3 regions of the Kitasatospora sp. NPDC057936 genome follow, and region 3 is predicted to be linked to each of the others. Evidence: riboswitches for the same ligand, from Rfam matches in the RefSeq annotation. Region 3 holds a riboswitch; each other region holds the start of a gene.
The links. Region 3 has a riboswitch for S-adenosylmethionine ahead of thrC (threonine synthase). Riboswitches for the same ligand answer to the same signal wherever they lie in the genome.
Positions count from the first base shown of each region.

Region 1: it holds a riboswitch for S-adenosylmethionine, as region 3 does, so the genes downstream of both, ACFVU9_RS18905 (aminotransferase class V-fold PLP-dependent enzyme) here and thrC (threonine synthase) in region 3, are expected to answer to the same signal.
Region 2: it holds a riboswitch for S-adenosylmethionine, as region 3 does, so the genes downstream of both, ACFVU9_RS14740 (IclR family transcriptional regulator) here and thrC (threonine synthase) in region 3, are expected to answer to the same signal.

Region 1 is NZ_JBHVPD010000032.1:71,397-77,813, reverse strand. Features, by position in the region: gene ACFVU9_RS18925 (NYN domain-containing protein) at 1-1,384, opposite strand, end outside; gene ACFVU9_RS18920 (hypothetical protein) at 1,525-1,788, opposite strand; gene ACFVU9_RS18915 (rhomboid family intramembrane serine protease) at 1,991-2,773, shown strand; gene ACFVU9_RS18910 (Lrp/AsnC ligand binding domain-containing protein) at 2,815-3,096, shown strand; gene ACFVU9_RS18905 (aminotransferase class V-fold PLP-dependent enzyme) at 3,107-4,519, opposite strand; SAM riboswitch class IV at 4,572-4,689, opposite strand; gene trpD (anthranilate phosphoribosyltransferase) at 4,799-5,875, opposite strand; gene ACFVU9_RS18895 (hypothetical protein) at 5,992-6,417, opposite strand.
Region 2 is NZ_JBHVPD010000022.1:63,723-70,139, reverse strand. Features, by position in the region: gene ACFVU9_RS14760 (hypothetical protein) at 1-483, opposite strand, end outside; gene ACFVU9_RS14755 (hypothetical protein) at 510-1,184, opposite strand; gene ACFVU9_RS14750 (hypothetical protein) at 1,190-1,606, opposite strand; gene ACFVU9_RS14745 (hypothetical protein) at 1,826-2,122, opposite strand; SAM riboswitch class I at 2,247-2,389, shown strand; gene ACFVU9_RS14740 (IclR family transcriptional regulator) at 2,588-3,301, shown strand; gene ACFVU9_RS14735 (threonine/serine exporter family protein) at 3,364-4,617, opposite strand; gene ACFVU9_RS14730 (DUF664 domain-containing protein) at 4,675-5,181, opposite strand; gene ACFVU9_RS14725 (TIGR01777 family oxidoreductase) at 5,368-6,309, opposite strand.
Region 3 is NZ_JBHVPD010000025.1:77,958-84,374, reverse strand. Features, by position in the region: gene groL (chaperonin GroEL) at 1-935, opposite strand, end outside; gene ACFVU9_RS16205 (cold-shock protein) at 1,246-1,446, opposite strand; gene ACFVU9_RS16200 (ubiquitin-like small modifier protein 1) at 1,991-2,269, opposite strand; gene thrC (threonine synthase) at 2,293-3,573, opposite strand; SAM riboswitch class I at 3,591-3,723, opposite strand; gene ACFVU9_RS16190 (glucosyl-3-phosphoglycerate synthase) at 3,866-4,894, shown strand; gene ACFVU9_RS16185 (trehalose-6-phosphate synthase) at 5,160-6,417, shown strand, end outside.

The DNA.
Region 1 (6,417 bases), on a different contig from region 3:
CCTTCCGCACGCCCTCCGCGACCTCCCGGTCGGCGGAGACCACCACGACCGGACGGCCCTGCGGCTCGGCCCGCACCAGGCGTCTGATCAGCTCGTCCGCCGTCTCGCCGGTCCGGCTGAAGCGCACCCGGACCCCGCGCGGCGGTGCCATGATCACCGGCACGTCCAGGTCCTGCCCGTCGAACACGCACGTGACCTCCGCCTGCGTGCGCTGGGCCAGCATCGCCAGCCCGCCCAGCAGCCGCAGCCGCTGCTGCTCCAGCGGCAGCGTCGGATAGCCGGTCTTCGTCACGTTGTAGCCGTCCACCACCAGGTGCACCTGCGGGATCGCCAGCAGCTGGTCCAGCAGGGCCGGATCGTCCTCCGCGAGCCCGCGCCGGGCCACGTCGTGCGGCGAGGCCGAACCCGGCACCACCGCCTCCACCAGGTCCGCCGGGCGGATCTGCGACACCGGCAGCGCCAGCTCGCGCTGCAGCCCCTGCGCCGACTGCAGCACGGTGTCAAGCAGCAGCCGCAGCCGCATGTCCTCCACGCTGCGCCCCTCGCGGGCCGAACGGCGGCCCTGCTCGGCGGCGGTCTCCAGCTCGCCGACGCGGTGCCGCAGCCGCCGCGCCTCGCTCTCGGCCGCACTGCGCTCGGTCGCCGCCTGCGCGCGCAGCGCCTCCAGCTCACCGGCCAGCCGACGGGTCTCGGCCTGCGCCCGGCGGGTGTCGCTCTCCAGCGAACGCACCTTCTTGCGCAGCGAGTCGGCCTCCCGCCGGACGTCCTCGGACTCGGCCCGCTGCCGGTCCAGGTCCGCGCGCGCCCCGGCCCGCACCTCGGCCAGCTCGGCCTGCAGCTTCTCCACCAGCCGGGCCGCCTCCGCGGCCGCGCCCTCGGCGCCGGCCCGCTCGGCCTCCTCGCCGGCCTCGGCGACCAGCCGGCTCCAGCCCGCCGACCGCACCAGGTAGGCGGCGGCCGCGACGTCCATCGGATCGGCGGCGCCGGGGACGCTGCCCGACTCCAGCGCCTTCACCAGGTCCGGCTGGCCCAGCCGCAGCCGCTCCGCTATCCGCAGCCGGAAGGCCGGCTCCGACTCCAGCGCCGCCGCGATCGCCGTGGCCGCGTACTTGGCCCGCCGGGCCGGGGTGAACTTGGCGTACTGACGCAGGCTCTGCGGCAGCTCGCCGGGCGGCAGTCCGCCGAGCGCGTCCGCGGCCAGGCCGACCACGCGCCGGCGCACGCCCTCCGGCAGCGGCCGGTCGAGCTTCTCGGCGGGACGGCCTGCTCCCGGGTCCGCGGCGGTTCCGGACGCGGCGGCACCGTCGGCGGCCCCCGCCGCCCCGGCGGCCGGCTCCGCAGCGGGCTGCCCCTGCGGTCCGGCGGGCTCCCTCGCTGCGTCCACCACGTCCTCGGCTCCGATCCTGGTCCAACGGGTGCGGCCCCGCGGCCGCCGTCCCTGTCGTCACGCTCCGTGCGTTCTGTCTGTATTGTCCCGTGCGGCGGACGGCCGTGCCGTGCACCGTCCACCGCACCGGCGGGGCATCAACCCTGCTCGGCCTCGACCGCCGCGTCGTCCGCGCCCGGGCGGGCGACCAGCTCGACCTGGTCCACCGCGTTGCACCAGCGGCAGCGCACCGTCTCGACCGTCTCGCTCAGGACTTCGGTCTCCTCGACCTTGGACTCGCCGGCCAGGTCGAAGTGCAGGAACTCGGTGACCCGCGCGGAGCGGGTCACGTCGAAGCGGGTGAGGTTGCCGCACAGGGTGCAGCGCCAACGCGTCTCGGCGGTCAGAGCGGGGACGGTCATCGGGGGTCCTCTCGGGTGGTCCCTGGGTGGGCTAGGCGCTCCCCCCGGAGCCCCGGCATCGGCGGCGGGAGGCGGGAATGCCCGCCCCAAGCCTATTGCCTGGGGCAACCATCACGGCCACCGGTTCGGGCGATCGGGACGGCTAGTCCACCTGCCGTACAGCGCGGTGTCACGGAGGGCCCGCGGAGGGATGCTTGGCCGCATGGCGCTCGCGGCCCCCGGCCACACCGACGCGCGGGACGGCGGCCCCGCGGTGCCCGCCCCGGCGGTCACCTACGCCCTGATCGCGCTCAACACCCTGGTCTTCCTGTTCGGGCCGGCCGCCGGACTCAACCCCCTCTACGGCACCGGGCAGGCCCGGCTCTGCGCCGAGCAGCGGTACGAGCAGCGCTGGGGCGCCGTCCCCGCCGAACTGCTGGCCGGGCGCCCGCTGACGGCCGAACAGCTCGCCGAGGCCCCGGACCCGGCCCCCGGCTGCCCGGCCGCTCCCACGCCGGGCAAGCGCCCGGCCGTCTCCGTCCTCACCGGCCTCTTCCTGCACGCCGGCTGGCTGCACCTGGCCGGCAACCTGCTCTTCCTCCACGTCTTCGGCCCCACCGTCGAACGGCGGGTCGGCCGGGCCCGCTTCCTCCTCTTCTACCTGGCCGCCGGGAGCCTCGCGACGTACGGCTTCGCCCTCGCCGAGGCGCACTCGGCGGACTCCACCCGCGTCCTGATCGGAGCCTCCGGCGCGATCTCCGCCGTCCTGGGCGCCTACCTGCGCTTCCACCCGCGCTCCCGGGTGACGACGCTCGTCCCGCTGCTGCTCTTCCTGCCGCTGCGGTTCCCGGCCTGGCTGGTGCTGGGCCTCTGGTTCGCCCTGCAGTGGTGGTCGGTGCACTCGGCCGGGCCCGGGGTCGCCTACCTGGTCCACGTGATCGGCTTCTGCGCCGGCTTCCTCTACGCCTGCACCGTCGTCGGTCACCCCCCGAGACGACCCGGCTGAGGCCCGATACGCTGGCGCCACCCCACGAAGGAGCCGGAACAGTGATCACCGCCATCGTCCTGATCAAGACCAGTGTCGACCGCATCCCGGAGATCGCCGAGGCCATCGCCGCCATCGAGGGCGTCAGCGAGGTGTACTCGGTGACCGGCGGCTACGACCTGGTCGCGATGGTGCGGGTGCGCAAGCACGACGACCTGGCCGACGTCATCCCGGGCCGGCTGAACAAGGTCCCGGGCGTCGCCCACACCGAGACCCAGATCGCCTTCCGCACCTACTCCCAGCACGACCTGGAGGCCGCGTTCGCGCTCGGCCTGGACGAGTAGTCCTCAGTCCTCAGTCCTCACGGCGAGTGTCGGCGACGCAACGGCCGCCCTCGTTCCGGTAGTTCCACGCCGCGCCGTCCGTGACCAGCTCGCGGACGGCGGTCAGGAAGCGGTCGACGTGCTCGTCCGGGGTCCCGGCGCCGAAGCTGACCCGGATGGCGTTCAGGCTGCGCTCGCCCGGCAGCGACGGCTCCGGCGCGCCGCACTCGGACGGCGCCACGTCCTCGTCGCCGAGCAGCGTGCGCACCAGCGGGTGCGCGCAGAACAGCCCGTCGCGCACGCCGATGCCGTACTCGGCGGAGAGCGCGGCCGAGAAGTGCGAGCTGTTCCAGCCCCGGACGACGAAAGACAGCACGCCCACCCGCGCCGAGTCGGAGCCGAACAGGCTCAGCACCTTGACCTGCGGGATCTCCGCCAGCCCGGCCGTGAGCCGGGCGATCAGCGCCTGCTCGCGGGCCTCCAGCGCGTCGAAGCCGGCCTCGCTCAGCGCCCGGCAGGCGGACGCGATGGCGTAGGCGCCGATGACGTTCGGCGAGCCGGCCTCGTGCCGGGCCGGGCCGGTGTGCCACTGGACGGCCACCGAGCCGTCGGCCTCCCGGGCCACCGTCCGAGTCGCACCGCCGCCGGCCAGGTACGGCTCGGCCGCGTCCAGCCAGTCCGCCCGGCCGGCCAGCACCCCGGCGCCGAACGGCGCGTAGATCTTGTGGCCGGAGAAGGCGATCCAGTCGACGTCCAGCTCGGCCACCGAGACCCGGTGATGCGGGGCGAGCTGCGCGGCGTCCAGCACCACCCGGGCGCCGTGCCGGTGCGCGGTCGCGGTGAGCTCGGCGACCGGCCACAGCTCGCCGGTGACGTTCGAGGCGCCGGTGACGCACAGCAGCTTCGGGCCCTCGGGCGCCCCGGCGAGCGCGGCGTCCAGCGCGGCGACGGCCTCGGCGTGCGAGCGGGGAGCGCGCAGGTAGGTGACGTCGAGCCCGGCGTGGGCCCAGGGCAGCAGCGAGGCGTGGTGCTCGGTCTCGAACGCGAACACCCGGGTGCCGGCCGGCAGCGCGGCGGCGAGCAGGTTGAGCGAGTCGGTGGTGGCCCGGGTGAAGACCACCTGGTCGCCCTCGCGCAGGCCGAGGAACTCGCCGACGGTCCGGCGGCTCTGCTCGAACAGGTCGGTGGACAGCTGCGAGAGGTACCCGGCGCCGCGGTGCACGCTGCCGTAGTAGGGGGCGTACGCGGCGACGTCGTCCCACACCCGCTGCAGCGCCGGCGAGCTGGCCGCGTAGTCGAGCGGCGCGTAGCCGACCTTCTCGCCGTTGGCGAGCGGCACCTGGACGTCGTGGCCGAGGACGGCGAGGGGGGCGCTCGAAAGGGGGCGAGCGGAGCTCGTCGCAAGAAGGGCGGTGGTGGGCGACGACTGGGCGGCGAGAGACATGAGGATGCACTCCTTCGGAGGTCGAGGGACCCCGGGAGTGCTAGTCGTCGGGCGTCCGCGCTTGCCTCGCGGACGGTTCGCCGCGCGGCCCGGTCCTCACCCAGGGCACCCCGCCACGGACGGAGGGTTGCCGGACAGCAAGCTGGGGCTTGTCGCTGTCACTCATGACCTGGACAGGACTCTAGGTCGCGTCCGCCCGGTGGTCAAACAGGCATCCACCATCCGGACAGCCGAAGGGGCCCGCGGCGACGAACTGCCACGGGCCCCTCAACTCGCTTGTCAGTCCCGGCCGGTGGCCTCCGACCAGCGCCGCAGCAGCTCCTGCGCCGCGCCCGAGTCCACGGCCGCCGCGGCCCGCTCCATGCCGGCCGCCAGCTGCTCGGCGAGCGGCGCGTCCGTCAGGTCCAGCGCCACCAGCGCCGCCGCCGTGTTGAGCAGGACGGCGTCCCGCACCGGCCCGCGCTCCCCGGCCAGCAGCCGGCGCGCGACCTCGGCGTTGTAGGAGGCGTCCGCCCCGCGGAGCGCCTCGATGCCGACGAGCTCGATGCCGACGTCCCGCGGGTCGAAGGCGGTCTCGGTGACGATGCCGTCCCGCACGATCCACACCTGCGACGTCGTGGTGACGGTCAGCTCGTCCAGGCCGTCGTCGCCGCGGAAGACCAGCGCCGTGGAGCCGCGCCGGGCGAGGACGCCCGCGATCAGCCCGGCGAGCCGGGTGTCGAAGCAGCCGACGGCGTGCGCGGTGACCTTCGCCGGGTTGGTCAGCGGGCCGAGGATGTTGAACGCGGTCGGCACCCCGAGGTCGCGCCGGGCGGTGGCGGCGTGCCGCATCGACGGGTGGAACCTCGCCGCGAAGCAGAAGGTGAGCCCGACCTCCTCGGCCACCTCGGCGACCCGCCGGGCCGACAGGTCCAGGGCGATGCCGAGCTTCTCCAGCACGTCCGACGACCCGCTCGCCGAGGAGGACGCCCGGTTGCCGTGCTTGACCACCTTGGCACCGGCGGCCGCGGCGACGATCGCGGACATCGTGGAGATGTTGACGGTCTTGGCGCGGTCGCCGCCGGTACCGACGATGTCCACCGCCGGGCCCGGGATGTCCAGCGGCTCGGCGTGCGCGTACATCGCGTCCACCAGGCCGCTGATCTCGTCGACCGTCTCGCCCTTGGCCCGCAGCGCCACCATGAACCCGGCGACCTGGACGGGGGACGCCTCGCCGCTCATGATCCGGTCCATCGCCCACGCGGTGGCCGAGCGGTCGAGGTCCTCCCCCTTCAACAGCGCCGCCAGGAGGTCCGGCCAGGTGCGGACCACCTGCGCGGGGTCGGTACCACCGTTCGCAGGGTTCACGTTCACCATGGCTGACTCCAGCTGTTGTCGGTTCCCCCAGGGGGGACGTCCGTACGGATGGAGTCAGCCTATCGAGCGGCGGGGTACCTCCGGCCCTGTCTTCTCTAGTACTGAGACGGCGCCGCTCAGCGCGTCGCGGGGGCCCGCTTGGCCAGGCGCGCCCGCAGCAGCGTGGCCACCGCCCCGGCCAGCGCGACCGGGTCGACCGGGCGCGAGATCGCCGCGTCGGCCCGGCTCCAGGCGGCCAGCCAGGAGTCCTGCGGCCGGCCGATCAGCACCAGCACCGGCGGGCAGCCGTAGATCTCGTCCTTGAGCTGGCGCCCGAGTCCGAGCCCGCCGGCCGGCACCGCCTCGCCGTCCAGGATGCAGAGGTCGACGCCGCCCTTCTCCAGCGCCCGCAGCACCGCGGGGGTGGTCGCGCACTCCAGGTAGGACAGCTCCGGCAGATCCTCGGCGGGCCGGCGGCCGAGCGCCGTCAGCACCTGCTCGCGGGTGTTGCGGTCGTCGCTGTAGACGAGGACGGTGAGCGTCTCATCGGTCGTGTACGCCAT
Region 2 (6,417 bases), on a different contig from region 3:
CGGGGTGCGGAAGATCTTGGTGAAGCTGTCCAGGGTGCCCCCGTTGGCGGTGAAGCCGAGGTAGGCGGCGCCGGTGGCGGCGAGGCCGAGGAGGACACCGAGGTAGGTGCCGACGTCGGCGCCGGCGTCGATGAAGGCGGACTGGCCGACGGGGATCGACGGGTAGGTGAGCCAGCGCAGCAGGACGATCACGGTGGCGATCAGCGCGAGCACGAGATTGGTGGCGTGGCCCTGGCGGGCGGGCAGGCCGCGGCCGATGGCGGGGAGGGCGGCCATGATGCCGACGGCCACGAGGGCGACCATCGGGATCCAGGCGCCGGCGCCCACGTCCCAGGCGTTGCCGCTCGCCGCGTACTGGGTGAGGAGGCCCGTGGCGCCCGACTTCTCGGAGACGGTGTACCACGGGAGGAAGCTGTCGATGAACGCGATCACGCCGATGGCGGCGAGCGCTCCGGACTGGACGCTGATCTTGACGGGCTGCACGGGTCCGAACCCTTCTCTGGTGGTGTTCAGTTGAGGCTCTGCGGTCCTTGCCCGGGTACCACTTCGCACGGGCTCTGGTTGCCGTCGGTGAAGGAATCGGGCCCGACGAACCAGCTGCACCACGTGTAGGCCTCGGGCAGGATGAAGGTCTTCGTCTCGCCGCCGCCGGTGCTTCCGCCGCAGGCGTCGGTCCGCACGGTGCCCGTCGTCCACTTCATGACGACCCCGTACAGGGCGTAGGCGGTGGTGCCGGGCGGCACCTGGATGGCGACCTTGGTGTTGGTGGACTTGGACGAGGTGCGGGAGACGGACGAGTCGGTCCGGTGCTCGTAGTCGAAGACGGCGTTCGCCTGGCCCTCGGCCGCGGGGACGAAGGCCGAGGCGCCGGTGACGAGCGCGGTGCCCGCCACGGCGACGTGGGCCTTGACCGTCGTGCTCTCCGACTCCTGGATGGAGAGGGTCTGTTCGCGGGTGGTGCTCACCGACCAGGTCTCCGTCGAGCCGGTCTGGTTCTGCGACATCTGGGCGTCGACGACCTCCAGCGCCGTGCCGCCGTCCTTGACGTTGGTGTAGACGTAGGAGGTGTCGCACTTCGGCGGAGGGGCGGCCGCGTGGCCGGAGCTGCCGCAGCCGACGAGGGGGGTGAGGAGCGCGACGGTCACGAGGAGCGGCGCCGCGCCGCGCGCCGGTCGGATCGTCATGGTCCTCACCCGACCTTCAGGGAGAGGGACTTGACCACCACGCCGTTGTAGAGCGCCTGGACCTGGACGCTCCCCGCGATGACGAGGTCGATCCGCTTGGTGTAGACGTGCCGGCCCTGGGCGACCGTGACCGGCAGGCTGCGTGCCTCGGGTTCGGACTGCCCGCCGCGGACCAGGTCGAGTTGTACCGTCCCGCCCGCGCCGCCCGCGTCGGTGATGAAGGCCACGTAGGCGGTCTGGCCGACCGGGAACGTGGTCGAGGCCCCGGTGATCCGCTGCTGCCCGGTGTCGAACCCGGTACCGGTCACGAGGTCCTGCACGCCGTCGTGGGCCTGGCTCGTGCCGGAGGAGCAGGCCGCGGCTGCGCACAGCGCCACGGCGACCACCCCCGACCGCACGACCGGACCCTGGCGACCGTTCATGTGCTCGCCCTCCGCTCGGGGACGGTCGAGAAGGGGACCGTCGGTAAAACGGTAGAGCTCCGGTCGCGGCTCGGTGAGGGATATGCGAAGTCGTGGCACTGCCGCTTCGAAACCGTGACAGATGTCCGGATCCGCGACGCGAGCGCCCCGATTCGGAACGGAGGTTTCGGTGATCTTCCTTGACCGGAACAGGATGTGACGGATGGTCAGGCCGACGCCCTACGGGGCGGCCGTGCCACCCTCGCCCAGGACGGGCGCCACCAGCCGGCCGAGTTCGGCGGCCTGCGGGGCGGGGACGTGGGCGGCCAGGGCCTCGGCGATGGACGCGGCCCACTGCGCGCGGGTGATCCGCCCGAGCAGCAGCGGGAGGTCGCGCTCGGGGGCGAACGCGATCTCCGTCGTCGTGCCCGGGGCGAGGCCGGCGGCCCGTTCGAGCCGCGTCACCTCGTCGCCGTCGTAGAAGCGGATGACGCCGTCCAGGTCGCAGAGCAGGGCGTCGAATGCGAGGTCGGTCATGGCCGGTGATCATGCCAGAGCCCCGCGGACCGGGCCCGGCGGGAGCCGTGCTCCCACGAAGCGGAGGTGTACGGGGTAGGGGGAGTTTGGCGGGCGGGGCGGGGAGTCTTGTATCGTTCCTCGCGAATCATCCAGAGGGGTGGAGGGACCGGCCCTACGAAGCCCCGGCAACTCCCCGTTCGACCCGGCGTCCGAAGTACGCGCCGTGCCGTCCGGGATCAGTGCCAACTCCGGCCTGTCGCCAACGTGGCGCGGGAAAGATGAGGAGACACGGTGCTCTCTGTGCTGTCCTTCGCCCGGGCGCTTCCCGCCCCGGCCCTTCCGCGTACCCGTCTCGTGCCCGGCGCAGGCATCCGGCCGACTTCTCCGGCCCGTTCTCGCTGACCACCCCCGCGCTCCCCGCGGGGAGCCCCCGCGTGCCGAACCCACCCGTCGGCCGCGGATTCGAGACTGGAGTACCCATCCATGGAGCTCACGAGCGGCGTCGGCGTGCTCGACAAGGCCACCGCGATCCTCGCCACCCTGGAGTCCGGCCCCATCACCCTGGCCGGACTCGCCGCCGCCACCGGCCTGGCACGCCCCACCGCCCACCGGCTGGCCGTCGCGCTGGAACACCACCGGCTGGTGACCAGGGACCTGCAGGGCCGGTTCGTCCTCGGCCCCCGGCTCGCCGAGCTGTCGGCGGCGGCGGGGGAGGACCGGCTGCTGGCCGCCGCCGGGTCGGTGCTCGTGCACCTGCGCGACGTCACCGGCGAGAGCGCCCAGCTGTACCGCCGTCAGGGCGAGGTCCGGATCTGCGTGGCCGTCGCGGAGCGGCTCTCCGGTCTGCGCGACACGGTGCCGGTGGGGGTCACGCTCCCAATGAAGGTCGGCGCCGCCGCCCAGATCCTGCTCGCCTGGGAGGAACCGGAGCGCCTCCACCGGGGGCTCCAGGGGGCGCGCTTCACGGCCACGGCCCTCAGCGGCGTACGGCGGCGGGGCTGGGCGCAGTCCATCGGCGAGCGCGAGCTCGGGGTCGCGTCCGTGTCGGCGCCGGTGCGCGGGCCGTCCAACCGGGTGGTGGCCGCGGTCACCGTCTCCGGCCCGATCGAACGGCTCACCCGGCACCCGGGCGCGCGCCTGTCCCAGGCCGTCATCGAGGCGGCGAACCACCTCACCGAGGCGCTGCGCCACCCGTGACCGGCCCGGCCCCGGGCCTGAGGCGTCGGCTCAGGCCCGAGGCCCGGGCCCGGGGCGTCGGCTCAGGCCCGAGGCGCCGGCGTGAGGAGCGCCGGACGGGGAATGCGGCTGATCACCGAGCCGATCAGGGTGCCGATCGACACCCCGAAGACCGCCGAGACGGCCGCCAGCACCGACTGGGCCCCGTTGCCCACCTCGATCTGGGCGGTGTTCAGCAGGCCGAAGGAGCCCGGCACGACGATCCAGAACGCCGGCAGGTAGAGCACCTGCCAGAGCGGGCCGCCCGGCAGCCAGTGCACCAGGGTGGCGGCGACCGCGGCGGAGACCGCCCCGGCCAGGCCGCCGATCGCCGCGCCGTGCTCCGAGCCGATGACGACCTGGACGGTGACGCTCACCGCGATCACCGCGACGATCCACGGAACGGCGCTCGGCGGGGTGTTCACGTTGATCACGACGCCCGCGACGGCGATCGCGAGGCCGAGCCCGATCACCCACCAACTCGGCTTGGCCACCTGCACGTTGGCCAGCGCCGAGGCGGGCATGCCGATCGCGGTGGTGGCGGCGGCCACCCCGGCCAGGAACAGCGCGAGCTGCACCGCGCCGGACACCAGCCGGGCCGTCCCGGCGCTGGCCGAGCCCGCGGCGATCTCCGACAGGCCGGTGACCAGCAGCCCGCCCGGCAGCAGGATCGCCAGCGTGGCGACGATCGTCCGCAGCGGGCCGTCCAGCAGCGAGGCCTGCGCGAGCGCCAGGACGAGCAGCGCGACGAGGAACCCGGCCGTGACGGGCAGCAGCGGCCGCAGGGACGGCAGGCGCCGGGCGAGCACGGTCAGTCCCGCGACGACCAGCGAGCCGGCCCCGGCCGCCAGCACGTTCGCCGCGGCCGGCTGCAGGAACATGCAGACCCCGACCCCGACCGGCAGCGCCCCGAGGTCCGCCACCCACGTCGGCCAGCGGGCCGGCGCCCGGCGGATCGCGTCCAGCTCGGCGAGTGCCCGCGGCCCGTCGAGCCCGCCGGCGCGCAGCCGGTGCACCAGGTGGAGGACGTCGGCCGTCTGCTCGAAGCGCAGCGCGGCGCCGACGGGCCGGAACGCGGTGGCGTCGTCCGGGCCCAGCGAGACGAACAGCCCGTTGGTCAGGGCGGCGACCTGCACCCCGGGAGCCCCCAGCGCCCGCCCCAGGCCGTGGAGTTCCTCCTCGACGTCGTGGACGGGCAGACCACCGCCCAGGAGGGCGTCGCCCAGTTCGAGCAGGAGGCGGCGGAGCGGGTCGGGCGGGGCGGCGGTGCCCCGGACCGGGGGAGACGTGCGTGACATGGCACGTATCGTCCCATCCCGCCCGATTCGGTCCGACCGTGCCCTTCTTCCGGGCGGTCAGCCCCCGCCCAGGAGCCCGCGCACGTAGGCCGCCTGGCCGACGTGCTGGAGGTCGTCGGAGATCACGCTGACCAGCCGCACCCCCAGGGTGACCGGAGGGTCCCACGACTCGTCGACGACGCGCGCGAGGGACGGGCCGTTGAGCCTGCGCACGAAGTCGACCGTCCGGGCGTGGACGGCCTCGTGGTAGCCCAGCAGCAGCTCGGCGGTGGCGGTGACCTCGGCGACCTGGGCGGGCCGGTGCCCGTAGCCGGTGGCCGCCGCGGCGAACGGGAGGGCGAAGCGCTCCGCCCAGCCGTCCGCGGTCCACGCCTGCTCGCGGTCGGCCGCGTCGGCGACGTGGTCGTCCTGGATCCTGGTGAGGTGCCAGACCAGCCAGGCGATCGAGTTGGCCGGATCCCGCACCCGGAAGGCGAGCTGCTCGGGGGAGAGGCCGTCGACGACGCCGGCGACCTCCTCCCGGATCCGGCCGAACGCGTCCACGAGGAGATCGGCGCTGGTCACACCCGTCACTGTCGCCTCCCGATCGGGGTCGTCCGGGGCTCGGCCGCCCCGACGAGCATGTCCCGCCGCAGACCTCCCAGCCACTCGGCGGCCCTGGCGGCCCCGGCAGTCCTGTCTGGCAGTCTCGGCGGCCCCGGCAGTCCTGGCAGTCTCGGCAGCCCCGGGCGGCCTGGGCACCGGAGGCCGTCACCGCCCGCGCAGCCGCCGCACCAGGTCGCGGGCGGCCTGCGGCCAGTCCGGGTGCTCGAAGGCGAAGCCCGCGTCCAGCAGTCTGGCCGGCACGACGCGGCGGCTCTTCAGCAGCAGCTCGGTCTCCGAGCGCAGCGCGAAGGCGCCGAGCTCGGCCATCCAGCGCGTGGCGGGCAGGGCGAGCGGCATGCCCCAGGCCGCCCGCAGGTCGCGCATGAACTCGCGCTGGGGCAGCGGGTGCGGGGCGGCGAGGTTGACCGGGCCGGCGAGGTCGTCCCGGGTGGCGAGGAACTCGACGGCGCGGACGAAGTCCCGCTCGTGGATCCAGGACACGTACTGCGCGCCGCCCGCGATCGGCCCGCCGGCGCCGAGCCGGGCCAGCCAGGAGAGCGAGTCGAACGCCCCGCCGCGCTCCGGCCCGAGGACGACGGCGGTGCGCAGCGCGAGGCGGCGGGTGTGCGGGGTGTCGGCCTCGGCCTGGGCGTCCTCCCACGCGCGGGCGATGTCGATGCTGTACCGCCAGGAGGCCGGGGCGCCGGGCTCGGCGCCGCCGATCACGCCGTCGAGTTCGTCGTTGGGCGCGTCGTGGCGGTGGGCGTAGACGGTCGCGGTGCTCATCTGGAGCCAGACGGCGGGCGGGCGCCGGGCGGCGGCGATGGCCCGGCCGACGGCCCGGGTGGAGAGCACCCGGGAGTCCATCATGGCCCGCCGGTTCTCGTCCGTGTAGCGGCAGTTGACGCTGCGCCCGGCGAGGTTGAGCACCACGTCGCTGCCGTCGACCTCGGTCGCCCAGGCTCCGAGGTGCTGACCGTCCCACCAGATCTGGCGGGGCCCGGCGGGCCGGCGGCTGAGGACGACGACGCGGTGGCCGGCGGCGGTCAGGCGGTGGTCGAGCAGGGTGCCGAGCGCGCCGGAGCCGCCGGGAATGACGATCTTCATGGGTTCCCCCCTCATCTCGGGTTTCGAGCCTAGCGCCTCAATTGAACGCGTTCAAATATCCCGCGTCGCACGATCGGTGGTTCACATCGGTTAGCCGGATCCGTATAG
Region 3 (6,417 bases):
AGACCGGCGTTCTCCAGCTTCAGGCCGACCTCCTCGGAGATCACGGTGCCGCCGGTGAGGGTGGCGATGTCCTGGAGCATGGCCTTGCGGCGGTCGCCGAAGCCCGGGGCCTTGACGGCGACGGACTTGAAGACGCCCTTGATCTTGTTGACGATCAGGGTCGAGAGGGCCTCGCCCTCGACGTCCTCGGCGATGATGACGAGCGGCTTGCCGCTCTGCATGACCTTCTCCAGCAGCGGGAGCAGGTCCTTGATGCCGCCGATCTTGGAGTTGGCGATGAGGATGTACGGGTCCTCGAACGTCGCCTCCATCCGCTCCAGGTCGGTGGCGAAGTAGGCGGAGATGTAGCCCTTGTCGAAGCGCATGCCCTCGGTGAGCTCGAGCTCCAGACCGAAGGTGTTGCTCTCCTCGACGGTGATGACGCCTTCCTTGCCGACCTTGTCCATGGCCTCGGCGATGAGCTCGCCGATCTGGGTGTCGGCGGCCGAGATGGAGGCGGTGGAGGCGATCTGCTCCTTGGTCTCCACGTCGGTGGCCTGGGCCAGGAGCTGGTCCGAGACGGCGGCGACGGCCTTCTCGATGCCGCGCTTCAGGGCCATCGGGTTGGCGCCGGCGGCGACGTTGCGCAGACCCTCGCGAACCAGGGCCTGGGCGAGCACGGTGGCGGTGGTGGTGCCGTCACCCGCGACGTCGTCCGTCTTCTTGGCGACCTCCTTGACGAGCTCCGCGCCGATCTTCTCGTACGGGTCCTCGAGCTCGATCTCCTTGGCGATGGAGACACCGTCGTTGGTGATCGTGGGGGCGCCCCACTTCTTCTCCAGCACGACGTTGCGACCCTTGGGGCCGAGCGTGACCTTCACTGCGTCGGCGAGCTGGTTCATGCCACGCTCAAGGCCGCGGCGAGCTTCCTCATCAAAGGCGATGATCTTGGCCATCTGAAGTGGTCCTCCGGGACACGGTCGACTGCTCGGACCAAGGGGTGCCCGCGACGGACGGCCAAGGTGTGCGGGGGTCTATTCCCCTACCGCTCCCAGGGCCTCACCGACCCGGTCCGCTGTCACTCTCAAGCTGTGAGTGCTAACGCCAATGATTAGCACTCCGGGTGGTCGAGTGCAAGCCCAATCGCCAAGCCGGGAGCCGCCGCGGGAACGCCGACGGGCCCGCACGACGCGTGTCGCGCGGGCCCGTCGAGAAGCGAGTGGTCACCAGCCGTGGGCCGCGCCGAGCTCCTGGAGCCGGAAGGGGTCAGACCGCGCGGACCATGTCCGCCTGCGGGCCCTTCTGTCCCTGGGAGATCTCGAACTCGACCCGCTGGCCCTCCTCGAGGGTGCGGTAGCCGTCCATCTGGATCGCGCTGTAGTGGACGAAGACGTCCGCACCACCGTCGACCGCGATGAAGCCGTAGCCCTTCTCCGCGTTGAACCACTTGACGGTGCCCTGAGCCATTCCGAACTCCCCTAGTGCTGTGCTGGCCCTTCACGGTCCCGCAGGTCGCGGGCCCGGGTTGGTTGTGAAGGCCGGCCCGGGGAACCCCCCCTGGGCGCAGCCGTGCACGCCGCGATCAACCGCCCCGAACGGCATCCGTGAGCGGGTGATTGCGTCGACCGCGGCTGAATGTATCCGGATCGACGCCCTCTGCAACAGGGCCCTCCGCGGTGAATTCCGGGTCCGCGTCAAGGGACAGGACGGGCCGAATCGGAAGGAACTCCGCAATTCACGCCGGACATAGCGGACGGATTACACAAATCCCCTGGAGAATTCTGACATCCGCGTGACATGTTTCCCGGACCCGGTCCCCGGGCGGTCTCAACGGACGGACGGCGGAGCGGCGGTTCGCACGGGGAGGGTGAGGGGGACCCTTGTTCCCGGCCGAGCGACACTCTACTCCCACTCGACCGGGAAATATTCCCGCCGAAATGCGAGCGGCCGCCCCCGCGCACGGAATGCGGAATTCCGTGCGCGCGGGCGGCCGGTCGGAGCGGGGCGCGGCTCAGCAGCCGCCGGCCACCGCCGGAATGATCGAGACGCTGGCACCGTCCTTGATCTCGGTCGCCAGTCCCTCGGCGAATCGCACGTCGTCGTCGTTCACGTACACGTTCACGAAACGGCGCAGCTTGCCGGTGTCGTCCAGGATGCGCGCGGAGATGCCCGCGTGGTTCTTCTCCAGGTCGGCGATGACGTCGCCCAGGGTCCCGCCGTCGGCGGTGACCTCGGCGGACCCGCCGGTGTAGGTGCGCAGGATGGTGGGGATGCGGACGGTGGCGCTCATGGGTGGCTCTCCTCGTGGGGGAATCAGGCGGACGCGAGGCCGGCGGTGCGGAAGGACTCCAGCGTCGGGCGGATGACCGCGGTCATCCCGGCATCGGCGACGGCGTCCAGGGTCTTGAGGCCGTCACCGGTGTTGATCGCGACGGTCTCCTTGGCCGGATCCAGCTGCCCGGTCTCGACCAGCTTCTTGAGCACGCCGACGGTCACGCCGCCCGCGGTCTCGGCGAAGATGCCCTCGGTGCGGGCCAGCAGCCGGATGGCGGCCACCACCTCGGCGTCGGTGACGTCCTCGACCGCTCCGCCGGTGCGCCGCGCGATGTCCAGCACGTACGGGCCGTCCGCCGGGTTGCCGATCGCCAGCGACTTGGCGATGGTGTCCGGCTTCACCGGCTTGATCACGTCCCGGCCGGCCTTGAACGCCGCGGAGACCGGCGAGCAGCCCTCGGCCTGGGCGCCGAAGATCCGGTACGGCCGGTCCTCGACCAGCCCGAGCTTGATCAGCTCCTGCAGGCCCTTGTCGATCTTCGTGAGCTGCGAGCCCGAGGCGATCGGGATGACGATCTGCTCCGGCAGCCGCCAGCCGAGCTGCTCGCAGATCTCGTACGCGAGCGTCTTGGAGCCCTCGCCGTAGTACGGGCGGAGGTTGACGTTGACGAAGCCCCAGCCCTCGCCGGCCGGGTCGCCGATCAGCTCCGAGCAGAAGCGGTTCACGTCGTCGTAGTTGCCCTCGATGCCGACCAGCTCGCCGCCGTACACACCGGCCATGACGACCTTGCCCTGCTCCAGGTCGTGCGGGATGAACACGCACGAGCGGAACCCGGCCCGGGCCGCCGCCGCACCCACCGCACCGGCCAGGTTGCCGGTCGACGAGCAGGAGAGCGTGGTGTAGCCGAAGGCGCGCGCGGCCTCGATCGCGCAGGCCACCACGCGGTCCTTGAACGAGTGCGTCGGGTTCCCCGAGTCGTCCTTCACGTACAGGTTCGCGGTGAACCCGAGCTCGCGACCGAGGTTGTCCGCCTTGACCAGCGGGGTCCAGCCGGGATTCAGGTTCGGCTTCGAAGCGACGTCCGCGGGCACCGGCAGCAGCGGCGCGTAGCGCCAGATCGACGCGGGCCCGGCCTCGATGCGCTTGCGCAGCTCCTCGGCGGCCTCGCTCCCGAACTCGTACGCGATCTCCAGCGGCCCGAAGCACTCCACACAGGCGAAGCTCGGACCGAGCGGGAAGCGGGTGCCGCACTCCCGACAGGACAGGGCGGTGGCGGGGCCGAGATCCACGGATGCGGGTGCGACTGTGTCGATAGCCATGATGGCGGAGGCCTCTCTCCTCATCTTCCCCGTGGTGCGGGCGCACCACGGGCCGGAATTGGCACCTGTCCCGCCGGGGCCTGGTGAAAGCCGCGCGAGAAGGTTGCCGGGACGTCAACGGGCCGTTCCCTCAGTCCCTCTGGATGAGCATGTGAAGTTGTCGTCAGCGGTGACCCCGGCGTGCGAAGGTCCGACCGCTGTACGAAGACTGTATCCGAAGGCGCCGAGCCCGAAAGGGACCGTCCGCCACGCGAGATGGCCCGTTCCACCCCGATCCGCCGAGGAGAGTCCCGTGCCCGCCGAACCGACCCCCGCACTCCTCCCGCAGGCGGCCTCCTGGCTGGGCCGCCGCTCGTGGAGTGCGGCCGACCGGCCGGTCGACACCCTCCTGGCGGCCAAGCGCCGCACCGGCCACAGCGTCAGCGTCGTCCTGCCCGCCCTCGACGAGGCGGCCACCGTCGGCGACATCGTCCGCACGATCCGGCGCGAGCTGATGGAGCGCCTCCCCCTCGTCGACGAGCTCGTCGTCGTCGACTCCGGCTCCGCCGACGACACCGCCGCCGTGGCCGCCGCGGCCGGCGCCCGGGTCGTGCCGCGCGACGGGATCCTGCCCCGGCTGCCCGCCGTGCCCGGCAAGGGCGAGGTGCTGTGGCGCTCGCTGCTGGTCACCCGCGGCGACATCGTCTGCTTCGTCGACGCCGACCTGCGCGAGTTCGACCCCGCCTTCGTCTCCGGCACCGTCGGCCCGCTGCTCACCGAGCCGGACATCCAGCTGGTCAAGGCCATGTACGACCGCCCGCTCGAAGTCAGCGGCTCCGCCGGGGACCCCGACGCGGTCTTCCCGGCCGGCGGTGGCCGGGTGACGGAACTGGTCGCCCGCCCCCTCCTCAACCTGCACTGGCCGGAACTCGCCGGTTTCGTCCAGCCGCTCGGCGGTGAGTACGCGGCCCGCCGCGTACTGCTCGAACGGCTCCCCTTCCCCACCGGCTACGGCGTCGAACTCGGCCTCCTGGTCGACGCGTTGGAGCTCGTCGGCCTCGACGCCCTGGCCCAGGTCGACGTCGGCGTCCGCCACCACCGCCACCAGGACGGCCAGGCCCTCGGCCGGATGGCCGCCACCATCTACCGCACCGCGCTGGAACGCCTCGACCGCGCCCACCGCCTCAAGGCCTCGGCCGACCTCGTCCACCCGCTGCTCACCCAGTTCACCCGCGACCCGGAGACCCGCGCGTTCACCGCCCACACCCACCCCGTGACGGCCACGGAACGCCCCCCGATGCACACCGTCCCCGAGTACGCGAAGCGCCGCACCGACGGGTGACAGACCCGAACAGTGCGGCCGCTGCGATCTCGCCGGTTGTCCGGCGATTGGTTTGCGACGTCTGCCGACCGGCAACGTACCAACCGTGACTCCTCCCCCTCTCGACGAGGAGGCTTCCCACTCGACCCCTGCGGAGCCTCATGGCGGCCAAGCCCTGACCGCTGCATGTCGCAGGTCTTCGACGGTACGGCCGCGCTGCGCTCCGCTCCGCCGTACGCTCGGATTCCACCCCGAAGGGTGAACGGGTAGACCCAGAAGAGGACTCATGGCCGATTCATCGACCAAACGTTCGAGCGCGACCGTGCTGGTGGCGTCCAACCGCGGACCGGTCTCCTTCAGCACCGCGGACGACGGCACGCTGACCCTCAAACGCGGTGGCGGAGGCCTGGTCTCCGGCCTCTCCGCGATCGACGACCCGAACGCCGTCTGGGTGTGCGCCGCCCTGGGCGACGCGGACCGCCGGGCCGCCCGCGAAGCCCCCCACGGCCGCCTCGACCTGGCCGGCCACGACGTCGGCGGACAGGCCGTCCGGATGCTGGACATCGACCCGGAGACCTTCGCCCGCGCCTACAACGGCGTCGCCAACTCGACCCTCTGGTTCGTCAGCCACCTGCTCTACGCCACGCCCACCGCCCCCGCCTTCGACGCCGGCTTCCGCACCGAGTGGGCCGCCTACGAGACGTACAACCGGGCCTTCTCGGACGCCCTCGCGGCCGAGGCCGCCCCGAACGCCGCCGTCCTGGTCCAGGACTACCACCTGTCCCTCACCCCGGCCCTGCTCCGCGCGGCCCGCCCCGACCTGCGCATCGGCCACTTCTCCCACACCCCGTGGGCCCCGCCCGAGTACTTCCGGCTCCTCCCGGACGACGTGGCCAGGGCCGTCCTCACCGGCATCCTCGGCGCCGACCGGGCCGGCTTCCTCACCGAACGCTGGGCGAGGGCCTTCGCCGCGTGCTGCGAGGAGATCCTGCACGCGACCGTCGACCACGACGCCCTCACCATCACCCACGACGGCCGCACGACCCGCCTCGGCGTGCACGCCCTGGGCGCCGACGCCGACTTCCTGCGCGAGCGCGCCCACCGCCCGGACGTCGACGAGCGCCTCGCCGCCCTGCGCGAGGCCGTCGGCGACCGGCGCACGATCGTCCGGGTCGACCGCACCGAACTCAGCAAGAACATCGTCCGGGGCCTGCTCGCCTACCGCCACCTCCTGCGCACGCGCCCGGAGTGGCACGACCGCGTCGTGCACATCGCCTTCGCCTACCCGTCCCGCACGGACCTCGCCGAGTACCGCGACTACACGGCCCGGGTGGAGCAACTCGCCGAAGCGATCAACACCGAATTCGCCACCCCCACCTGGCAGCCGCTGATCCTGCACGTCAACGACGACTTCCCGCGCTCCCTCGCCGCCTACCGGCTGGCCGACGTCGCCCTGGTGAACCCCATCCGGGACGGCATGAACCTGGTGGCCAAGGAAGTCCCGGTGGTCTCCGACCACGGCTGCGCGCTCGTCCTGTCCCGCG